2 regions of the Paenibacillus sp. MDV22-iso6 genome follow, and region 2 is predicted to be linked to the other one. Evidence: predicted binding sites of a transcription regulator. Region 2 holds the regulator's gene; the other holds the start of a gene.
What was found. The regulator CtsR, encoded in region 2, represses protease genes until heat stress. The targets are predictions, from matches to a motif close to ATGGTCAATAAAGGTCAAACA.
Positions count from the first base shown of each region.

Region 1: the regulator CtsR is predicted to act here: its motif matches at 4,169-4,189, upstream of clpP (ATP-dependent Clp endopeptidase proteolytic subunit ClpP).

Region 1 covers NZ_JBZVDZ010000015.1:44,530-54,806, forward strand. Annotated here, with positions in the region: gene lonB (ATP-dependent protease LonB) at 1-732, opposite strand, end outside; gene ispG (flavodoxin-dependent (E)-4-hydroxy-3-methylbut-2-enyl-diphosphate synthase) at 902-1,999, opposite strand; gene clpX (ATP-dependent protease ATP-binding subunit ClpX) at 2,123-3,376, opposite strand; gene clpP (ATP-dependent Clp endopeptidase proteolytic subunit ClpP) at 3,389-3,979, opposite strand; gene tig (trigger factor) at 4,357-5,697, opposite strand; gene AC4PM4_RS29000 (hypothetical protein) at 5,833-6,810, opposite strand; tRNA gene AC4PM4_RS29005 (tRNA-Arg) at 7,001-7,074, shown strand; gene AC4PM4_RS29010 (CynX/NimT family MFS transporter) at 7,369-8,604, shown strand; gene AC4PM4_RS29015 (S8 family serine peptidase) at 8,695-10,277, opposite strand, start outside.
Region 2 covers NZ_JBZVDZ010000017.1:650-10,926, reverse strand. Annotated here, with positions in the region: gene AC4PM4_RS29740 (PIN/TRAM domain-containing protein) at 1-40, opposite strand, end outside; gene AC4PM4_RS29735 (nucleoside triphosphate pyrophosphohydrolase family protein) at 215-610, shown strand; gene pssA (CDP-diacylglycerol--serine O-phosphatidyltransferase) at 734-1,465, opposite strand; gene disA (DNA integrity scanning diadenylate cyclase DisA) at 1,509-2,585, opposite strand; gene radA (DNA repair protein RadA) at 2,599-3,966, opposite strand; gene clpC (ATP-dependent protease ATP-binding subunit ClpC) at 4,261-6,723, opposite strand; gene mcsB (protein-arginine kinase McsB) at 6,911-7,981, opposite strand; gene mcsA (protein-arginine kinase activator protein McsA) at 8,010-8,534, opposite strand; gene AC4PM4_RS29700 (CtsR family transcriptional regulator) at 8,565-9,026, opposite strand; gene AC4PM4_RS29695 (GNAT family N-acetyltransferase) at 9,499-10,277, opposite strand, start outside.

The DNA.
Region 1 (10,277 bases), on a different contig from region 2:
CGTCGCTCCGACAAGACGAAAATCGGCTGGCAGACCATTTTGAAAAATATCGTGGATATAAGCAGGAGTATGCGTGTCTTCCGAGTTATAGTACGCACTTTCCAAAAACACCTTGCGGTCCTCCAATACTTTCAGCAGTTTATTCATCTGAATGGAATGCAGTTCACCGATCTCATCAATAAAAAGCATCCCTCCATGCGCTTTGGTAACGGCACCGGGTTTCGGCTGTGGAATGCCTGCTACGCCCATCGCTCCTGCTCCCTGATAGATCGGATCATGCACTGAACCAATCAAAGGGTCAGCAATACCCCGTTCATCAAAACGCGCCGTCGTGGCGTCAAGTTCCGTGAATTTGGCATCGGCCTTGAAGGGAGATGACGGATTCTTTTTGGCTTCTTCCAAAACCACCCTTGCAGCAGCTGTTTTACCTACCCCTGGAGGTCCATATATAATGACATGCTGTGGATTAGCACTGCATAGCGCGGCTTTAAGGGCGCGAAGTCCGTCTTTTTGCCCTACAATGTCATTAATGGTTGCCGGACGCGTCTTCTCTGACAGGGGCTTGGTGAGTGAAATGGAGCGCAACTTCCGCAGCTTCTCCAGTTCCTTGCGGGATTCACGCTCCACCGCACCGCGATTCGTTTTCTGCCCTCGAAGTAAATTCCAGAAATACAAACCGATCACCACACCAAAAAATAACTGAATCATCATTATGACCATACCAAATTCCATGTCTCAACATCCTCCTGTTCTATCCCTATTCTCATACGAGATCATGCTAATACTTGGTAGTATAGCCTTTTCACCGAGACGTAAACGGGTGATCAGGAAATTGTATGTTTGAGAACAAAAAACAGCCCGTCAATGCTGACGGACTGTTACAAAACGATATATAAATCAATCAGTGCGAGCGGCCAGGAATAACGCCTGTCGCTTCATAAGACTCCACGATTTTGTCGATCTCTTTTTTCAATTCCTCAACCATGATCTCTTCTGGCACTTTACGGATCATTTTACCATGACGGAATAACAAGCCTTCTCCGCGTGCACCGGCAATACCGATATCCGCTTCCTTGGCTTCACCCGGACCGTTAACAGCACAACCCAGCACCGATACTTTGATCGGCACCTTAAGTTTGGAGATATACTCTTCCACTTCATTAGCAATGGAGAACAGATCGATATCCAAACGGCCACAGGTAGGACAGGAAATCAGCGTAGCTGCATTTGAAATCAGACCAAAGGTTTTGAGCAGGTCACGAGCAACCTTGATCTCTTCAACCGGGTCCGCACTAAGCGATATCCGCATCGTCGAACCAATGCCCATGGATAACAAGGCACCCATACCGGCAGAACTTTTGATTGTACCAGAGAACAATGTACCCGCCTCGGTAATGCCCAAATGCAACGGATACTTGATGATCTCAGCCGCTTTGGAATAAGCCTCAATCGCCATCGGCACATCCGATGCTTTGAGAGACACGATAATATCATGAAAATCCAATTCTTCTAGAATGCCAATGTGATAAAGTGCACTTTCTACCATAGCATCAGCTGTTGGATAACCATATTTTTCGAGCAAATGGTTCTCCAGAGAACCTGCGTTTACCCCGATCCGAATCGGAATACCCTTCTCTTTACAAGCTTTGACGACTTCCTCTACTTTGGAACGTTTACCGATATTGCCGGGATTAATCCGTACTTTATCGATGCCATTCTCAATCGCAAGGAGCGCCAGTTTATAATTAAAATGGATATCCGCTACGAGCGGAATATTAATCCGTTTTTTGATTTCCTTGATGGCTGCTGCAGCTTCCTCATTGTTCACCGTTACACGCACCACTTGGCAGCCTGCTTCTTCCAAACGCAAAATCTCTGCCACGGTTGCCTCAACGTCTGCCGTTTTCGTTGTACACATGCTCTGGATGATGACTTCGTTGCTGCCACCAATCGTTAAGTTACCCACTTTTACGGGTCGTGTATCTTGTCTTAAAAACATGAGTGATTTCTCTCCCCACAACGTCAAAGCTCCACCCTGACAGAGACATGAATTCGCCTTCTGCCAGGAGTGGAGAACTGACAAGTCTATATTTCAGTGTTGAAACGGAATATTCGCCTTTAGTTAGGCACTTTCTTCCTGCTTGTCGTCCTTGGATTGGCTCAGTTCAGGCACGACTCTCTTCTCAACGACCTCTTCGGTAATGACACAGTTCGTAACATCATCACGGGAAGGCACTTCGTACATAATCTCAAGCATAATGCCCTCGATGATTGCACGTAGTCCACGTGCACCCGTGTTACGTTTAATGGCTTCCTTCGCAATCGCCAGCAATGCTCCTGGTTCGAACACCAGATTCACATTATCCAGCTCAAGCAGTTTTTGGTACTGTTTCGTAAGCGCATTTTTTGGCTCGGAAAGAATCCGTACCAATGTGTCTTCGTCCAGCGGCTCCAAAGTGGAGATAACTGGCAAACGGCCTACAAATTCCGGAATCAGACCGAATTTCAGCAAGTCTTCCGGCAATACCATACCCAGATATTCACCTGGTTTAAGATCTTTTTGTTCCGCAACGGTATTAAAGCCGATGACTTTTTTACCGATCCGGCGTTTAATCATTTGCTCGAGACCATCAAAGGCACCGCCACAAATGAACAAGATGTTGGTGGTATCAATCTGGATGAATTCCTGATGTGGATGCTTACGACCACCTTGTGGTGGTACAGAAGCTACAGTTCCTTCCAGGATTTTCAAGAGCGCTTGTTGAACACCTTCACCCGATACATCACGAGTAATGGATGGGTTCTCGGATTTACGCGCTACTTTATCAATTTCATCGATATAAATAATGCCGCGCTCTGCTTTTTCCACATCATAATCAGCAGCTTGAATCAGCTTGAGCAGAATGTTCTCTACATCTTCGCCGACATAACCTGCTTCCGTCAATGAAGTTGCATCAGCAATAGCAAAAGGAACATTAAGGATTTTGGCCATCGTTTGCGCAAGCAACGTTTTACCAGAACCCGTAGGTCCTAACAGCAAAATATTACTTTTTTGCAATTCAACATCCTCAATCTTACTTTGTGTGTTGATCCGTTTATAGTGATTGTAAACCGCTACAGACAAAGATTTCTTCGCCTGATCCTGACCAATGACGTACTGGTCAAGAATGTCGCGGATTTCTTTCGGTTTTGGAATATCTTTGAGGTCCAGTTCTTCGTCATGACCGAGCTCTTCCTCTACGATTTCAGTGCACAGTTCGATACATTCATCACAAATGTAAACGCCCGGTCCAGCGACCAGCTTGCGCACCTGTTCCTGAGATTTACCGCAAAAAGAGCATTTCAACTGCCCTTTCTCATCGTTAAATTTAAACATGAAACCACCCCTTTAGGAATTGATCGGTCTGCTGAGCACCTGGTCAATAATGCCGTACGTTTTGGCTTCTTCAGCACTCATGAAAAAGTCACGGTCTGTGTCCCGCTCGATTTTCTCAAGGGGTTGACCTGTACGATCGACGTATATTTGATTCAGTTTCTGACGTGTTTTAATAATCCATTCTGCGTGAATTTTGATATCCGCAGCCTGTCCTTGAACGCCGCCAAGCGGCTGATGAATCATCACTTCGCTGTTAGTCAGCGCATATCGTTTACCAGGAGCTCCGGCTGTCAGCAATAACGAGCCCATGCTTGCTGCCATACCTACGCAAATGGTCGATACATCCGGCTTGATATATTGCATCGTATCGTATATACCCATCCCTGCGGTGACAGAACCACCAGGTGAATTAATGTACAAACTTATATCCTTCTCAGGATCGTCGGCTGCCAAAAACAAAAGCTGCGCTATGACAAGATTGGCTACATCGTCATCAATCGCACTGGTTAAAAAGATAATGCGATCCTTCAGCAAACGCGAATATATATCGTAAGACCGCTCGCCTCGATTGGTTTGTTCAACAACCATTGGCACCAGACTCATGAGACCAACCTCTTTTCTACATGTAATTAGACATAGGCTACCTGTAAAGCAAACCCAAATTCATTCTAACACGTTCCTGTGACAATGTCATTTTTCACAAGTGGTGTAAAGACGGAGTAAGTTTACTTTTTTGCCTGATCATATTTAACCATGTTTTCTATGTATGTGCAAATCGGAGCAATCCTATGCCGTTTCACCTTTTTTTTATTTGCAGGAGAACCATAGGACCTTGAATATGCATAACCAATGCCACAACGAAATCCATCCATATTATTACTGAATCCTCTATAAAATGGATGCCATAATTTAAAAATAAGGCACGCAATGATTCACGTGCCTTATCGTTTATTCAGCTGTTCATTACGTAACAGCTTGTCTTATTTTTCGTCAGCTTCTGCAGCAACTTCTTCAGCTGGAGCTTCAACAGCTTCAACGACTTTGCTGTTCTCAACGAGAACATCGATCGTTTTACGCAGTTTCACTTCATCACGAAGGCTGTCCAGGGAACCATTACCCTCGAGAATGCCACGAATCTCTTCAGCAGGACGCTTATAAGACTCAGCCATTTTTTCGAGTTCTTGGTTAACTTCTTCGTCAGACACTTCGATGTTTTCCGCTTTACCAACGGCTTCAAGAACCAAGTTGTTGCGAACACGTTTGGAAGCATCTTCCTGCATTTGTCCTCTCAGGTCAGCTTGTGTTTGACCAGAGAAGCTCAGGAACATTTCCAGGTTCATACCTTGGTTGCGCAGACGGTTGTCGAAATCACGCATCATGTTTTGTACTTCGCTCTCAACCATTGCAGAAGGAATATCCACTTCAGCATTTTCAGCCACTTTTTCTACAACAGCATTTTCTTGAGCTGCTTTGGCTTCATCTGCTTTGCGGGATTCCAATTGCGTTTTCAGATCAGCTTTGTACTCTTCAAGCGTATCGAATTCGCTAACATCTTTTGCAAACTCGTCATCCAGTTCAGGAAGTTGTTTACGTTTGATTTCATGTACTTTCACTTTAAATACCGCTTTTTTGCCAGCCAGTTCAGCTGCATGGTAGCTCTCAGGGAAAGTTACTTCAACGTCTTTGAAGTCGCCTGTGGACAGACCCACAACCTGCTCTTCAAATCCTGGAATGAATGTGTTGGAACCAAGTTCCAGGGAATAACCCTCAGCTTGTCCACCTTCGAACGGTACACCATCAACGGAACCGTCAAAGTCGATTACAGCAACGTCGCCGTTTTGTGCGGAACCTTCGTCGATAACAACGAGTTCTGCGTGACGTTGTTGAAGACGCTCGAGCTCTTCAGTCACTTCTACATCCGTTACTTCATGTTTGGCTACAGCAACTTCAACGCCTTTGTAGTCACCCAGTGTAACTTCAGGTTTAACTGTTACTTTCGCTTTGAACTTGAATACTTGTCCTTTAGCGAATTGCTCGACATCTACGTCAGGACGATCAACCGGGAAGATATCCGTTTGGTCGATTGCTTCTGTGTAAGCTTCAGGAAGCAAAATGTCAATTGCTTCTTGATACAGGCTTTCTACACCGAAACGAGCTTCAAAGATGGAACGTGGAACTTTACCTTTACGGAATCCAGGTACATTTGCTTGTTTAACTACTTTATTAAAAGCTTTGTCGAGTGCTGCAGTTACACGATCTGCACCCACTTCAACCTCAAGAACCCCAAGGTTCTTCTCTATCTTTTCCCAAGTTGCTTTCATTGTATACTTTCCCCTCCAAAATTCGCATGTTCACGTAGGCAATCACGTACAAAATAACCATTTTAGTATAAACAAGATTAGATTCTTTTTCAAGGGGAATCCCTTGATACGGTTTGAGGAAAACGTTTCCGGGTCCTATTGACCATCCAAACCGGCAGAAACAAACTGCTTCATTGATCGATATGCTTGCTCCAGACGAAAGCGCATCGCCCCTGTCACAGCATACATTGAGCGAGTATCTTCCTCGTCATGCGAACCGCCCAGACTGTCTGCAACGGTCATATGTAGAGCAGCTCCCCATATATCTGTCATGGAATCATTTTCTTCCAGCATAGACATGTAATCACGGGTTCCGTACACGGCCATGACATATTGAATCCACAGTTCTTGTGCAAAATAAAAGAGCGTAGGTTCATGAACCTCCGTCTGATCTGCCACTCTTTCAAGAATCTGAACGATCTGAATCGGGAAATCCTCAGGTCTAAGCGGAACGGTATCAATCTCCACTTCAACCGGCTCTTCCCCACGAGTAAACGCAATAATGCCTTGAACACCTCGGCGACGTAATGTCTGAAGCACGCGGAACTGAAGTAAAGGATGCAGCGTCTTGTCTTTGAGCCAACCGATAAGCGAATCATCAATTTCTGGCCGATCGAGATAAGCAAGCTGCTCCAGCGCCAGCATTGTTTGTTCAGATAAAGGCTCCTCCATTACGGTACGAAGAAGTTTATCCGCATAGCCATCATCCTGCTCAAGCTTGGATCGGGCATGTTGGCGTGCCATGTCCTCTTCACTAATTTCCTCTTCCTCACGCTCTTCACGAACCTCGGGTAAATCTTCCCCGTAATGAGGAAACGCAGCTTCAAGCCATTCGAGCAAGGCTCGCCATTCGTCGTAATGCCGTTCTTCCTGCCCTTGGCATTGCAGCAAAAAGCGAAGCAGTTCCATCGCTTCACCATATCGTTCATTTTCTAGCATAACCGTCAATTGAATCTGGTAATAGTCCAGCGTCTTAGGAAACAGCACAATATTGTTACTGTGCTCGGTTTCCGGGGTCGTGGATTCCTTAATAGGAGCACCTCCTCTGTATCCTGAATCTCCAGTCGCAATCAACCATAAATAGATGTATATTAAACGAAAGTCGATCTATTTTTTGAGTTCTTCTGATATTCTAACATAACCTTAATTATAATGAAAAAAACGTTACTGCCGCCAAATATCATATACGAAAAATATATAATAATAAAATGTTTGATATTCATCATTATTTATGATAAAATCAATTTTGCTTGAAAAATTTCATGTCTCAGTAGCTCAGCTGGATAGAGCAACGCCCTTCTAAGGCGTCGGTCGGGGGTTCGAATCCCTCCTGGGACGTAATTAAAGAAAAGTTTCCTTCGGGAAGCTTTTTTTTGCGTTCTGGGGATGAGAACCCCAATGGTTCGTCGGAGCATAAGCTTCGGTAGGATTACTTCGCAGTCTCGACTGCAAGGAGAGTATCCCTCCTGGGACGCAATTAAAGAAAAGTTTCCTTCGGGAAGCTTTTTTTTGCGTTCTGGGGATGATTGAATACGTTAATCGGCTGATGTTGACACGGGATGTTATGCTTGTTTATGTATATGTATGTATCAAAGTATACATATTAGACAAATAAACTATAGGAGATTTACCATGCCATCCTCTTTACATCAAAACTCACCTGACCATTCTGCAGTCGATAATTCATCGTTAGCATCCATGAAACTTGGACTCTTGCTGGCAGGCATTATCGTTATCGCTGCAACAATGCGTTCACCTATTACGGCAACAGGTCCGATTGTGGAACTGATCCGTACAGATACAGGAATAAGTCATACATTGGCAGGCTTGCTTACCTCTCTTCCTTTGCTTGCCTTCGCGGCAATCTCTCCGTTCGCTCCACAATTGGCGCGAAGATTCGGACTAGAAACCGCTCTGTTAACTGCCATAATTCTTGTGACCATAGGCGTATCCCTCCGGTTTATGCCCTCTGTTCCACTTCTTTTTACAGGAACAGCAATCCTTGGATGTGGTATTGCCCTGAGCAACGTATTGCTGCCCAGTCTGATCAAAAGGGATTTCCCATTGCGAGTGGGTCTCGTTACCGGCCTCTATTCCGTGTCCATGAATATATGGGGCGCTATCGCCTCAGGAATCAGCGTTCCCACGGCAGGCTTAACCTCCATGGGTTGGCACGCTTCACTGGGCATGTGGGCTATACTGTCCATTCTAGCCCTGATTCTCTGGCTGCCTCACGTCCGTTCTGGACGTCGCGGCGAAGTTTACGTGGCTTCGAGAACGGACGCGAAGCCGGTTCGTCTTATTACATCACCCTTAGCCTGGTATGTCACATTGTTCATGGGACTGCAATCTTTAATTTTTTACACTACAATTACCTGGCTGCCAGAGGTTCTATCTGATCAGGGTTTCAGTTCCTCTTCAGCCGGCTGGATGTTGTCTTTGATGCAAATGGTTAGTGTTCCGGTAACGTTCATCGTCCCCATTCTGGCTGGACGAATGAAAGATCAACGTTGGCTGACAGCAATTACAGGTTCATGTCTGATTCTGGGCTATGTATTCCTTTTAAGTGGTATTTCCTCTCTCGTTACCGTCGGTGTTGCTTTGGCTGGCGTTGGAGCCGGGGCTTCGTTCGGACTTGTAACCATGTTTTTTGTACTGCGTACATCCGATGCAAGACAGGCTGCGGGACTTTCAGGTATGGCTCAATCCTTTGGGTATATGCTGGCAGCCGTCGGACCGTTGCTGTTCGGTGTGCTTCATGATTGGACACAAGGATGGACCCTTCCATTGCTTTTGCAAGTTACACTTGCTGTTCTGTTACTTTTCATGGGATTGAAAGCAAGTGCCAATCGTTTGATTGGTTCATGATGAATTGGAGCTTCCATTATATAAGCAAAGAGACCTTTCCCAATGGAAAGGTCTTTTTTTGCTAAACTCACACTGTGATTAGAATAGTTATTAAAGCTTATCCAGATATTCAAGTAGACGGTACAGAACGACAGATACTTGAGCACGAGTTGATGTAGCTTTTGGAGCAAACTTGTTGCCAGACATACCTTTTACCAAACCATTCTCTACAGCAAAATGAACAGCTGATTTCGCTCCATCTGAAATTTGATCTTCATCCTTGAAACCAATGGATGTTACTCCTTGTTTTATTTCCAAAGCATCGGCAATCATCAAAACCATATTTTCGCGTGTCAATTGGTCCTGTGCACTCGCTTCTTTACTACGTGTTTCCCAATCGATTCCCGTTCCGAAAATACGATCAAGCAACGTCGCAAATTCTGCATGAGTAATGGTACTATTCGGTGAGAATGTGCTAGCACTAATACCCTTAGCAATTTGTTGAGAGGCTATAACTTCGATTTCATCTTTAGCCCAGTGGCTGTTGATGTCTCCAAAAGTTACAGCATTCTCTACAACAACATAAGAACCTGGTTGTGTTACATTGAATTCCAATTGCCCTTTTTGAGACACATTGGACAAAGACGCAGGCTCCCAAGCATCTTTTGTTGTTTGATGATAAGCAATAACTTTACGTACGTCTTTTACAGAGTTCACATCATATTTCAATGTAAGCCCAATATTGTGCTTGAATTTGTCTGCATCAAGATCAATAGATACAATTTGAGAAACAATGTTCTCGTTTTGTTTGTTATCCTTGCCTTCTGCAACATGCAACTTCAAGCTGAATCCTCTATCTGTGACGTAATCCGTCAAAGAAGCAGCAGGTATAGTCACATTGAACGTTTTGCCCTCAATAATCAGATTTTTACCTGAGGCTTGAATTTTATCAGCAATAGCCTTACTGATTGTCAGATCTACTAGACTATATTTGTCAAACTCAACGCTTGATAAATCCAGCTTGATTTCCTTCTTATCATCCTGCAACTGTGTATTAATTACCGCTTCGGAAATCGCTGCTGTAGCCTGTGTAGTTCCGTCAGCGTTTTTCTTTTCGGATACAGATGCGTCACCTTTAATTGTAGGCGTAGGTGCAGGTGATGGGGAAGAATTGGAAGAACTAGATCCGCCTGAAGACCCTGAACCAGAGCCCGGTGATGGTGTACCAGGATTAGGAACTTCCGGATCAGGATTTTTTTTCACCAGAAGTGATGTAGTCGCTGTTCCAATCAAACCTTGCAAGTCTTCAACAGACATTTCCACAATGTACTCCCCAGCTAACAACTTGCCGAGTCTAAGAGTGAATGAGCCGTCTGTTTCAACTTCAAAGGCACCTTCCGTAATCTTCTTATTCGTTGTATCTTTCACAGTGTAACCAGCCTTCAATGAAGCTGTTACATCAAGTTCAGTATCCCATCCACTTTTAAGCGCTGGAGCGGCTACGATATAAAGATCATCAACATTACCTGTCAAAGCTTCTTTGTCCGCCTGCACCACTTCCAGATTTTCTGGTGCTGTTACAACCGGAGCTGCTTTTTTCACCAAAAATGGAGAAGTATCTTCGATATACGTTTTTCCATCAACACCGATTGCAGTGATATCAACCGTATAAAGACCGTCTGGAATCGTCGTTA
Region 2 (10,277 bases):
CGCACAATCCTGTAAAAGTTAAAATGCCTTTTTTCCACATAAGTCCCTGCACCTCCTTCAATATAACTTCATCTTTATATCCAGTATGATCCAATTCTCAGATTGCTAATCCCGCTTTTGAAGAACTTTTTGGAAATGTTGCAATCGTCAGTTGAAAGAAGGTAAATTATTGGCATATAATGAATTCAATTCATATCCCGAGGTGAGTAGCAAAATGAGTACGCTAAGTTTACAGGCTTTTCAGGATCAAGTTTCCGAGCTGTTGCTGCGTCATCGCAGCCTGATTGATGTACTGTCCAAAACAGGACAAGCCGGCGCCTCTGTCAACCGTGCCGTGTCCAAGGCCATTACCGAATGCGGCTGCATTGAGCTGCACGCCACCAAGCAGAAATATGCCCCAGAGAGCGACATTGCTCAATCAAAAGGCCTGCTGGAAACGCATGTGGAAGGTGAATTGTGCGAGAATTGTAAAGAGGTGATCAGCTCTGAACTAGGGCGGAACCTGTTTTATATGTCGGCTCTCTGCAATCTGCTGGACATCAACATGGAAGAGGTCGTAAATCACGAGTCACAGAAATGTTCGACGTTAGGGATGTTCAATTTGTCGTAAACAATACGTATTTCATTGCAAATGGTTAAGTTAACGTATAGATTTTAAAAACAAAAATAAGCACGTATTCTCCTGTTGAGGAGCATACGTGCTTTCTTTTTATTTCCCGAAATGATGGAATGCCTAGCGATCGGAAGGACGGGAAGACTTCTCTTCTTTACGCTTTTTGGCTCGGTTCCGCGAGGCTGCCGTCCGCATATTATGCTTCATCCCATATAGAGCGTATAACACAAGTGGAATAAAGATCAATTTGGACAATTGTTCTGGAAACATAACAGCCACCACTACCGCGAAGACGATGACCCAAGGTGCAATCCAGATCGCTTTACGCGGTAGACCAACCTTTTTGAAATTGGGATATTTCAGCGAACTTACCATCAGATACGATAACAGCAAGGTCGCAATCATCATACTCACGGGACCGATATCCTTATTAAACAGGGATAGTGTTGCCAGTACCCCTCCAGCCGCTGGGATCGGCAAACCTGTGAAGTACCCGGGAATACCGGGGCGAACGTTAAACCGGGCTAACCGGATAGCCCCACAGATTGGAAAGCTTGCGGTTGCGATCCAGGCGAGAACCGGAGTTGCGTCCTGAAACGAGACCATGAATATAATTAGAGCTGGAGCTGCACCAAATGAAACCATGTCAGACAAAGAATCCAGCTCTTTGCCAAACTCACTCTGGGCATTAAGTGCACGTGCGACACGGCCATCCAGGCCATCCAGTAACATCGCAATAATGACCAAAATGGCAGCCAAACTATACTTCCCATCAATTGCAAGCAGGATTGCCATCATTCCAAGAAACAGATTACCCAAGGTAAAGAGATTCGGAATGAATCTGGTTAACATCGTTGTTTCACCTCATTATTTTCAAGCCGTTATAGGCAAACCCTTACATTTGTCTGTCAATAAACATCTGCTCCTGCAAACGCTTGAGACCTTCCTTAATGGTTCGGGCCCGTACCTCTCCAATCCCGTCCACTTCGTCCAGCTCTTCTATTGTAGCCATAATGACATGAGGCAATTGTTCGAATTGATCCACCAGGTTATGGATGATGACATTCGGCAGGCGGGGTATCTTATTTAATACCCGATATCCCCGAGGTGCAACCGAATCTTCAGACGTAGCCGCTGACGAAGGGTATCCCAGAAGACGTACAATATGATGTGCATCCAGCAATTCATCGTCCGACAATCTTTTCAGACCAACGATAATCTCACGAATCTTGTCATCACTGTCATCACGGGCATAGTCCTTATACAGCAACCAGGCTTCCTCTTCTGTTGTACCGACGAGCTCCTCCATCTGCATGGAGATCAGACGTCCCTCGTTGCCGAGTTCATGAATGTAACGCTTGATTTCCGTTTTGATGCGCATAACCATTTCCGTACGCTGAATGACATTGACTACCTCAGGAATCGTTACCAATTCCTCGAACTCGGCGGCGCTCAGATTCGTAAGGGACTGTGTCAATACAGCCTTGTATTTCTCCAAGGTTTGAATCGCTTGATTCGCCTTGGTCAAAATAACCCCGATTTCCTTGAGGGAATACCGTAGTGTTCCTTGGTATAAGGTGATAATATTCCGCCGCTGCGATATAGATACGACTAATTTGCCTGTTTGTTTCGCGACACGCTCAGCCGTCCGGTGACGGATCCCCGTCTCAGATGAAGAGATGGATGAGTCAGGAATAAGTTGAGTATTGGCGTATAGAATACGTTTTAAATCCTCGCTAAGGATAATGGCACCGTCCATCTTGGCGAGTTCATACAAATAGTTCGGGGAGAAATCACAGTTAATCGAGAATCCTCCATCCACCACTTCCATTACTTCAGGGCTGTATCCTACAACCAGCAGTGCACCCGTCTTGGCGCGCAGCACGTTCTCCAGACCTTCGCGGAAAGGTGTACCTGGTGCAATCAGCCTTAACAATTCGTTCATATTATCCAGTTGGCTCGAATCTTTCATCTTGTTATGCCCCCTAATCTAAAGCAACCGCTAGTGCATCTGCCACGGTATTCACACCGATCAGTTGTATCCCGCGAGGATGTTTCCAGCCCTTTAAGCTTTTTTCTGGTAAAATGACACGCTTAAAGCCCAATTTCTGAGCTTCTTTCACACGTTGTTCAGCCCTTGAAACGGCCCGAACTTCACCCGTTAAACCGATTTCCCCAAAGATGACGTCATCTGGCTTGGTCGGTACATCTCTCAAGCTGGATGCGATACTTACAGCAACCGCCAAATCTACTGCCGGCTCATCTAATCTCACACCACCAGCTACGTTCAGATAAGCATCCTGCGTTTGCAAGAACATGCCCATCCGTTTCTCCAGTACCGCAATAATCAGGTTTAATCGATGGAGATCTACCCCTGTTGCCATACGCCGCGGAGAAGGGAAATGTGTGGTTGAAATCAATGCCTGCAATTCCACAAGCAGAGGACGTGTGCCCTCCATGCTGGCAACTACGGTAGAACCAGCCACACCCAGAGGACGTTCTGACAAAAAGAGCTCAGAAGGGTTGCCTACTTCACGAAGTCCATCTTCGCCCATTTCAAAAATGCCGATCTCATTGGTCGAACCAAAACGGTTCTTTACCGCACGTAAAAGGCGATACGTATGATGCCGTTCTCCTTCAAAATAAAGAACACAGTCCACCATATGTTCCAACATACGTGGACCTGCAATGGCGCCTTCTTTCGTAACATGCCCCACAAGTACGGTTGCAATGCCTCGCCCTTTGGCGATTCGCATGAACCGTGAGGTACATTCCCTTACCTGAGCTACACTGCCGGGTGCACTGGTGACTTCTGGCAGATAAACGGTCTGAATAGAGTCGATGACTAGAAAATGCGGCTGGATCTGCTCTACCGCTTCCTCTACCCGCTCCATATTGGTCTCACATAGTACATATAACTCAGGAGACAGCGCACCCAGACGGTCAGCCCGCAATTTCGTTTGCTTAACTGATTCCTCACCTGAGACATATAACACACGCAAACCTGAGTGAGTCAAAGCATGAGATGTTTGCAACATCAATGTTGATTTTCCGATTCCGGGGTCTCCGCCCACCAGAACGAGAGATCCTGGAACAATTCCGCCGCCCAAAACCCGGTTCAGCTCTTCAATTCCAGTCTGTACACGCGGTTCCTGACCGCTATCTATATCTATGATGGGAAGTGGCTTATCTTTACTCTCAAAGAGAGGGGAATTTCTCCCTTGTGTTTTGACCACCGTTTCGGTTTCTTCCACCATTGAATTCCAAGACTGACAACCCGGACATTTGCCGTACCATTTGGGGGCTTCATAGCCGCATTCCGTACACTGAAACTTGGTTTTAACTTTGGCCACTTCAGCACTCCTAGGATTTATTTTATAACAGCATTTTGCATTTTTCGACGAATTTTGCCTTAATTCCCTGACGTGCAGGGTTAATAAAAGTTTACCATTGTTTGAGATTTTTCGTAAAGGATTATCGCAAACTTTACACATGTTCGTAGCACTTCTAAGTTTATTTTCTGATAAACAACAGCTCTGGGTCTCTGACTGGCACAAAAACACAAAAAAATCCTTCCCGACTAAAGCCAGGAAGGATTTTTGTTTTATACATCAGACTCAGTAGTTATGTCACTAGTTGAGTGTTACTTATTTCGTTTCGATTTCCTCAGTGGAAGGAACAACAACGTCTTTTTTAGTTACAGACAATGCTCCATTCTCTTCATCGATGAGCAACGAATCACCTTTAGTCACATTACCCGTGAGCAATTCTTCCGACAATTTGTCTTCAATATGCTTCTGGATCGCCCGACGAAGCGGACGAGCACCATAGGCTGGATCGAAGCCTGCTTTGGCAAGGAAAGCCTTGGCATTGTCTGTGAGCTCGAAGTCGACCTCGTATTCATTCAGACGTTTACGAAGCTCTTCACTCATCAGTGTAACAATCTCAGCAATGTGTTTTTCTTCAAGAGAATGGAACACGATAATTTCATCAATCCGGTTAAGGAACTCAGGACGGAAGCTTTTCTTCAGCTCATCCATCACTTTACCCTTCATGTTATCGTAATCCGCACCTGCATCCACTACTGCCGTAAAGCCCAGTGTAGAGTTGCGTTTGATCGCTTCTGCACCCACATTGGATGTCAAAATAATCAACGTATTCCGGAAGTCTACGACGCGACCTTTGGAGTCGGTCAGACGACCATCCTCAAGCACTTGCAGCAAGATGTTGAATACTTCAGGATGTGCTTTCTCGATTTCATCGAGCAGGACGACAGAATAAGGTTTGCGACGAACTTTCTCTGTCAGCTGTCCACCTTCTTCATATCCCACATATCCCGGAGGAGCTCCGACGAGTCTTGAAGTGGAATGCTTCTCGCCATACTCGGACATATCAATCCGGATGACTGCATTTTCATCCCCGAACATGGCTTCTGCAAGAGCACGAGCCAGCTCGGTTTTACCTACCCCTGTAGGACCAAGGAAGATAAATGAACCCATTGGACGTTTCGGATCTTTCAATCCAGCACGAGCACGACGAACTGCACGACTGACGGACTTCACAGCCTCATCCTGACCAATGACACGTTCATGCAGAATTGATTCCAGATTCATCAAGCGTTGTGTCTCTTCTTCTTTCAGCTGATTCACCGGAATACCAGTCCAGCTGGCTACTACTTGTGCAATATCCTCAGGAGTTACCTCGGAATCCGTGCGACCTTGTTTTTCTTTCCATTGGTTCTTCGTTACATCCAGCTCTTCACGGATTTTTTGTTCCGTGTCACGCAGCGCTGCTGCCTTTTCGAACTCCTGGCTTTGAACCGCTGCGTCTTTTTCCTTGCGGATATCCTCGAGACGGCTCTCCAGTTGTTTGAGGTTAGGTGGGATCGTGTAAGAGTTCAGTCTTACTTTGGAACCCGCCTCATCAATCAGGTCAATCGCTTTGTCCGGCAGGAAACGGTCTGTAATGTACCGATCAGACAGTTTAACCGCCTGCACAATCGCTTCATCCGTAATTTTTACCCGGTGATGCGCTTCGTAACGATCACGTAAACCATGCAAAATTTGAACCGCTTCTTCTGGAGAAGGCTGATCGACCGTAATCGGTTGGAAACGACGCTCTAGCGCAGCATCCTTCTCGATATATTTGCGATATTCATCCAACGTTGTAGCACCGATGCACTGCAATTCTCCACGGGCCAAAGCCGGTTTCAAAATGTTCGAAGCATCAATTGCACCTTCCGCTCCGCCTGCACCAATCAGGGTATGCAATTCGTCGATGAACAAGACAATGTTACCCGCTTGACGAATTTCATCCATAATTTTTTTCAGACGATCTTCGAATTCACCGCGATATTTTGTACCTGCAACAACTGAACCCATATCCAATGTCATGACACGTTTGTCACGCAAAGTCTCTGGAATTTCGTTGGCGATGATTTTTTGTGCAAGTCCTTCAGCGATAGCTGTTTTACCTACACCTGGCTCACCGATCAGTACTGGGTTGTTCTTGGTACGACGGCTCAGCACCTGGATAACACGTTCGATTTCTTTACTACGTCCAATCACTGGGTCCAGGTTGTTCTCCTTGGCATACGCCGTAAGATCACGTGCCAGACTGTCCAGTGTTGGTGTGCTGACATTGGAAGGCGTACCATTATGACTGGATACAGCTTCACTGCTGCCAAGCAGTTGCAGCACTTGTTGACGTGCCTTGTTCAAACTAATACCCAGGTTGTTCAGCACACGTGCTGCAACCCCTTCACCTTCACGAATCAATCCAAGCAGGATATGCTCTGTGCCTACATAGGTATGGCCCAATTTGCGAGCTTCATCCATAGACAATTCAATCACTTTTTTCGCACGAGGCGTATATGCAATGTTCGTAGGTTGCTCTTGGCCACGGCCAATTAGCGTCTCTACTTCATCTTGAATTTTTTCCAATCCGAGTCCCAGGCCGATCAGCGCTTTGGCTGCGATGCCTTCGCCTTCACGAATGAGGCCGAGCAAAATGTGCTCTGTACCGATGTTATTATGACCTAGACGGACAGCTTCTTCCTGCGCCAATGCGAGCACCTTTTGGGCCCGTTCCGTAAATCTTCCAAACATCATATCTCCTGCACCTCCATGGTTTTGGATAAAACGGGGGCTGTTGAAAGGATCCCACCGTATTCTTCATATCATTTTTGTTTGCAGCCGTGCTGCGAATAAAATCATTCAGCATTCATTTATAGAAATGCTCTATTATATAAAAGCCGCATCTGCGGCGTGAAACCTTTATAAACAACTCTTGAACAACCTAGGATTGATTGGCTGCACTGATCGTATCACGGATCAACTGAGCCCGATATATGTCACGCTCATCTGTCCGCATGTCTTCCCCAAATGTTTTCTGCAAAAAGCCCGGCTGCGTCATCACATTCAACTCGTTCATCACGGTAATGGACAAGCCGTCCAACAATCCGAGATCAACACCAAGTCGAACATCAGACAGACGCTGTGCAGCTTCCTTCGAATCGACGATGGCTGCATGGGACAAAATGCCGTAAGAACGCATAACCCTGTCGGTAATCCGCAATCTGGAGTCGGTAATTAACCGTTCTCTGGCGGTACGCTCATGCCCAATCATCTGTAACACAACACTATGCAGGTTATCGATGACTTCTTGTTCCGTCTGCCCCAGTGTGATCTGGTTCGAGATCTGGAACAGGTTACCCATCGCCTCACTGCCTTCACCGTAAATTCCCCGTACAGTCAGTCCGACTTGGGAGACTGCGCTTAGAATGCGGCCAATCTGCTGTGTCATCACCAGAGCGGGTAGATGCATCATGACAGATGCTCTTACACCTGTACCTACATTCGTAGGGCAGCTGGTTAAATATCCTCTGCGGTCATCAAAAGCGTAATCCACATGCGCTTCAAAAGCATCATCTATGGCGGAAGCTTTCTCCCAGGCTTCTTTTACCTGGAACCCCGGATAGAGGCACTGGATACGAAGATGATCCTCTTCATTAATCATAATACTGACAGATTCATCCTCACTGAGAATAACAGCACCATTTCTGGATTCGTTCGCAAGACTGGGACTGATCAAATGCTTCTCCACCAGCACCCGTTTGTCAAGGTCATCAATATCAATCAGATCTAGGGTATGAAAATCTCCAAAGGCATGAACGTCATCATATTGAAGTACTTCGCTCAGCTTATTCAGCACTTCTTCCGATTGCTCATTGGAAGCCAGCATCGGAAACGGATAATGCTGCAGGTTGCGTGCGATCCGGACTCGGCTGCTAATGACGATTTCGGAATCAGCCGCATCACTACGCATCCAGTCGCTGAGCGCCTTCTCTGTAAAACGCAGATTAGGCATTACGCATCCCTCCTACTCATCACAAACTTTACTCCTGAGCTATTTCTTTTTCAAGTTCCCTGATCTGATCACGAATTTGAGCGGCTTCTTCAAACTCTTCTTGCGTTATGCTCTCCTGAAGATCCCGTTTCAGATCAGCAATCTGTCTTTTGACCTTGATGCGACCACCAGCTCGTGCAGGTACTTTACCCACGTGGGAAGTGCTACCGTGAACCCGTTTGAATAGTGGGTCCAAACGACTGTCAAAATATTTATAACAAGAACTACAGCCAAAGCGGCCGATTTTGCTAAACTGTGAATAGGTCATGCCGCATTCTTCACAACGAAGGGATTGCGCAGGTGTTGCTCCCGCACTGCCATTCTTGCCTGAGGGTTCAAAATCAAGCAACCCGGACAATAAGTTATGAATGGAAAATCCGTTGGATGTTCCGGGAATCATTTCCCCTTTTTCACGAGCACATGACTCACAAATATGGAATTCCGTCTTCTCTCCGTTCACGATCTTCGTGAAATGGAGTGTTGCCGGACGGTTGTTGCATTCTTGGCACAGCACAATGATGTACCCCCTTGATCCCGATAGTTTTCATTTACCGAGCAAAGATATTAACATCGCCTTTAACATTCTGGCACGAATTTGATCCCGGTAAGGAAGTTTGACCAATATAATCTCTCTCGAAACAGCTGCCCGCATCAACCCGGCTTCCCTTTTGCTCAAGAAACGTGCTTCTTCCAGTTGGTAGATCAGACCTTCGGCAGCTGTCTGCCCGATCTCATCTCCAATACTATGGTGCAAATGGTTATGCAGAGCCGAGTGAGCCGGCAATTCAATCCGCTGTATGCGAACATAACCGCCGCCGCCACGTTTACTCTCCACAAGGTAACCTTTTTCGAGTGTAAATCGGGTGCTGATGACATAATTGATCTGGGAAGGCACACATGAAAATTGATCAGCCAGATCATTACGTTGAATTTCGACCAATCCTTCGGGACTTTCATGCAAAATACTCTTCAGATATTGTTCGATAATATCAGAGATATTACGCATCCACTCATCCTCCACTGTCTGAAACGTTAAGTCAATAAGGACCCACACGCCCCTACAGAGTACACCTTCTCAACCCATTTAACCAATCAAGGAAACAGCGAAACTGATCTTCAACGGTCTTTAACAAGAGAGCGAAGGACGCTCGAAGGTCCTTTAATATTGCTTTTATCCGCTGATGTGTACTACCTTCAATATGGCTCCCACCACCGGATTGCAGAAAGAAAGTTACGTAAGTATTTAACCTTTAGTTGACTTTGACTTTCTTTGACTTTATATACATTATAGCATATTTTGTGGTTTTGCCAAGAGGGAGCACTATTCATTTTTTACGATTTTACACGAAATATTCGGCTGACACAAAAAAACCTCTCCAAAATAGCTGGAGAAGTCCATTTGTCTCACACTAGCATCGTAATGCTATACAAGTTAAGTCTATGAAATTGATCCTAGAATACTCGTTACTCTATGAGGATCAGAAAAAATCAAGTAAATACGTTTCCCGTTCAGGAATCGCTTGCTCCAAAGCCTTAATCGCTCCATTCGGTCCTTCAATTCTACCTATTTGAGCCATCTCTGCGGGCCTACGATACCCCATCAGCATTGCGGTGAGCGCCTGTATGTCTACTTTAACAGTCTGATCCTTAGGTGCCGACTCAGATGTTTTCCATATCGAAGCTGTACCATTCATCGCCACATTCAACTGCCATACCCCTTCATTCCATGGTGCATGGGCATCCTCTACCTGGAGATTAATCTGTACTGGTGAGTCTGGGCTCGCAAAAGGATACTGTGAAATAAATTGTTCTACACTCACAATACGTGCCATGAAGAAAGGTACAATTTCCTGCTCAATCCGCGGATTATCTAATTGAAAAGCAAGCATATCACTGGCTGGTGCCTGTAAAGTGACTTCCTCAATCATAGAATCATGGTTGGCAATAAAGGTCCACAAACCTTGTCTTGTCTCTTCATTCAGATAAATGATCTCTTTAATGGTAAACTTTCTTTCCTTAACCTCATATAAAACATAGCCTTGTGCTTTACCAGCTTCATCATAATATACAGCCTTCTGGCTGGCGCCATTAGATAGAACTGAATTCTCCCATCTCGCATCATCCCGAATCAAGGTTCCGTTATAGCGTTCAGCGTACGCACTGTATACTTCCTTTAATATACTGAGTCCCGGATCGCCACGGCGAATTGTTCCTGGGGTTGCCTTTTTCGCAGGCAGATGAGCTGTAGGCACTTTAT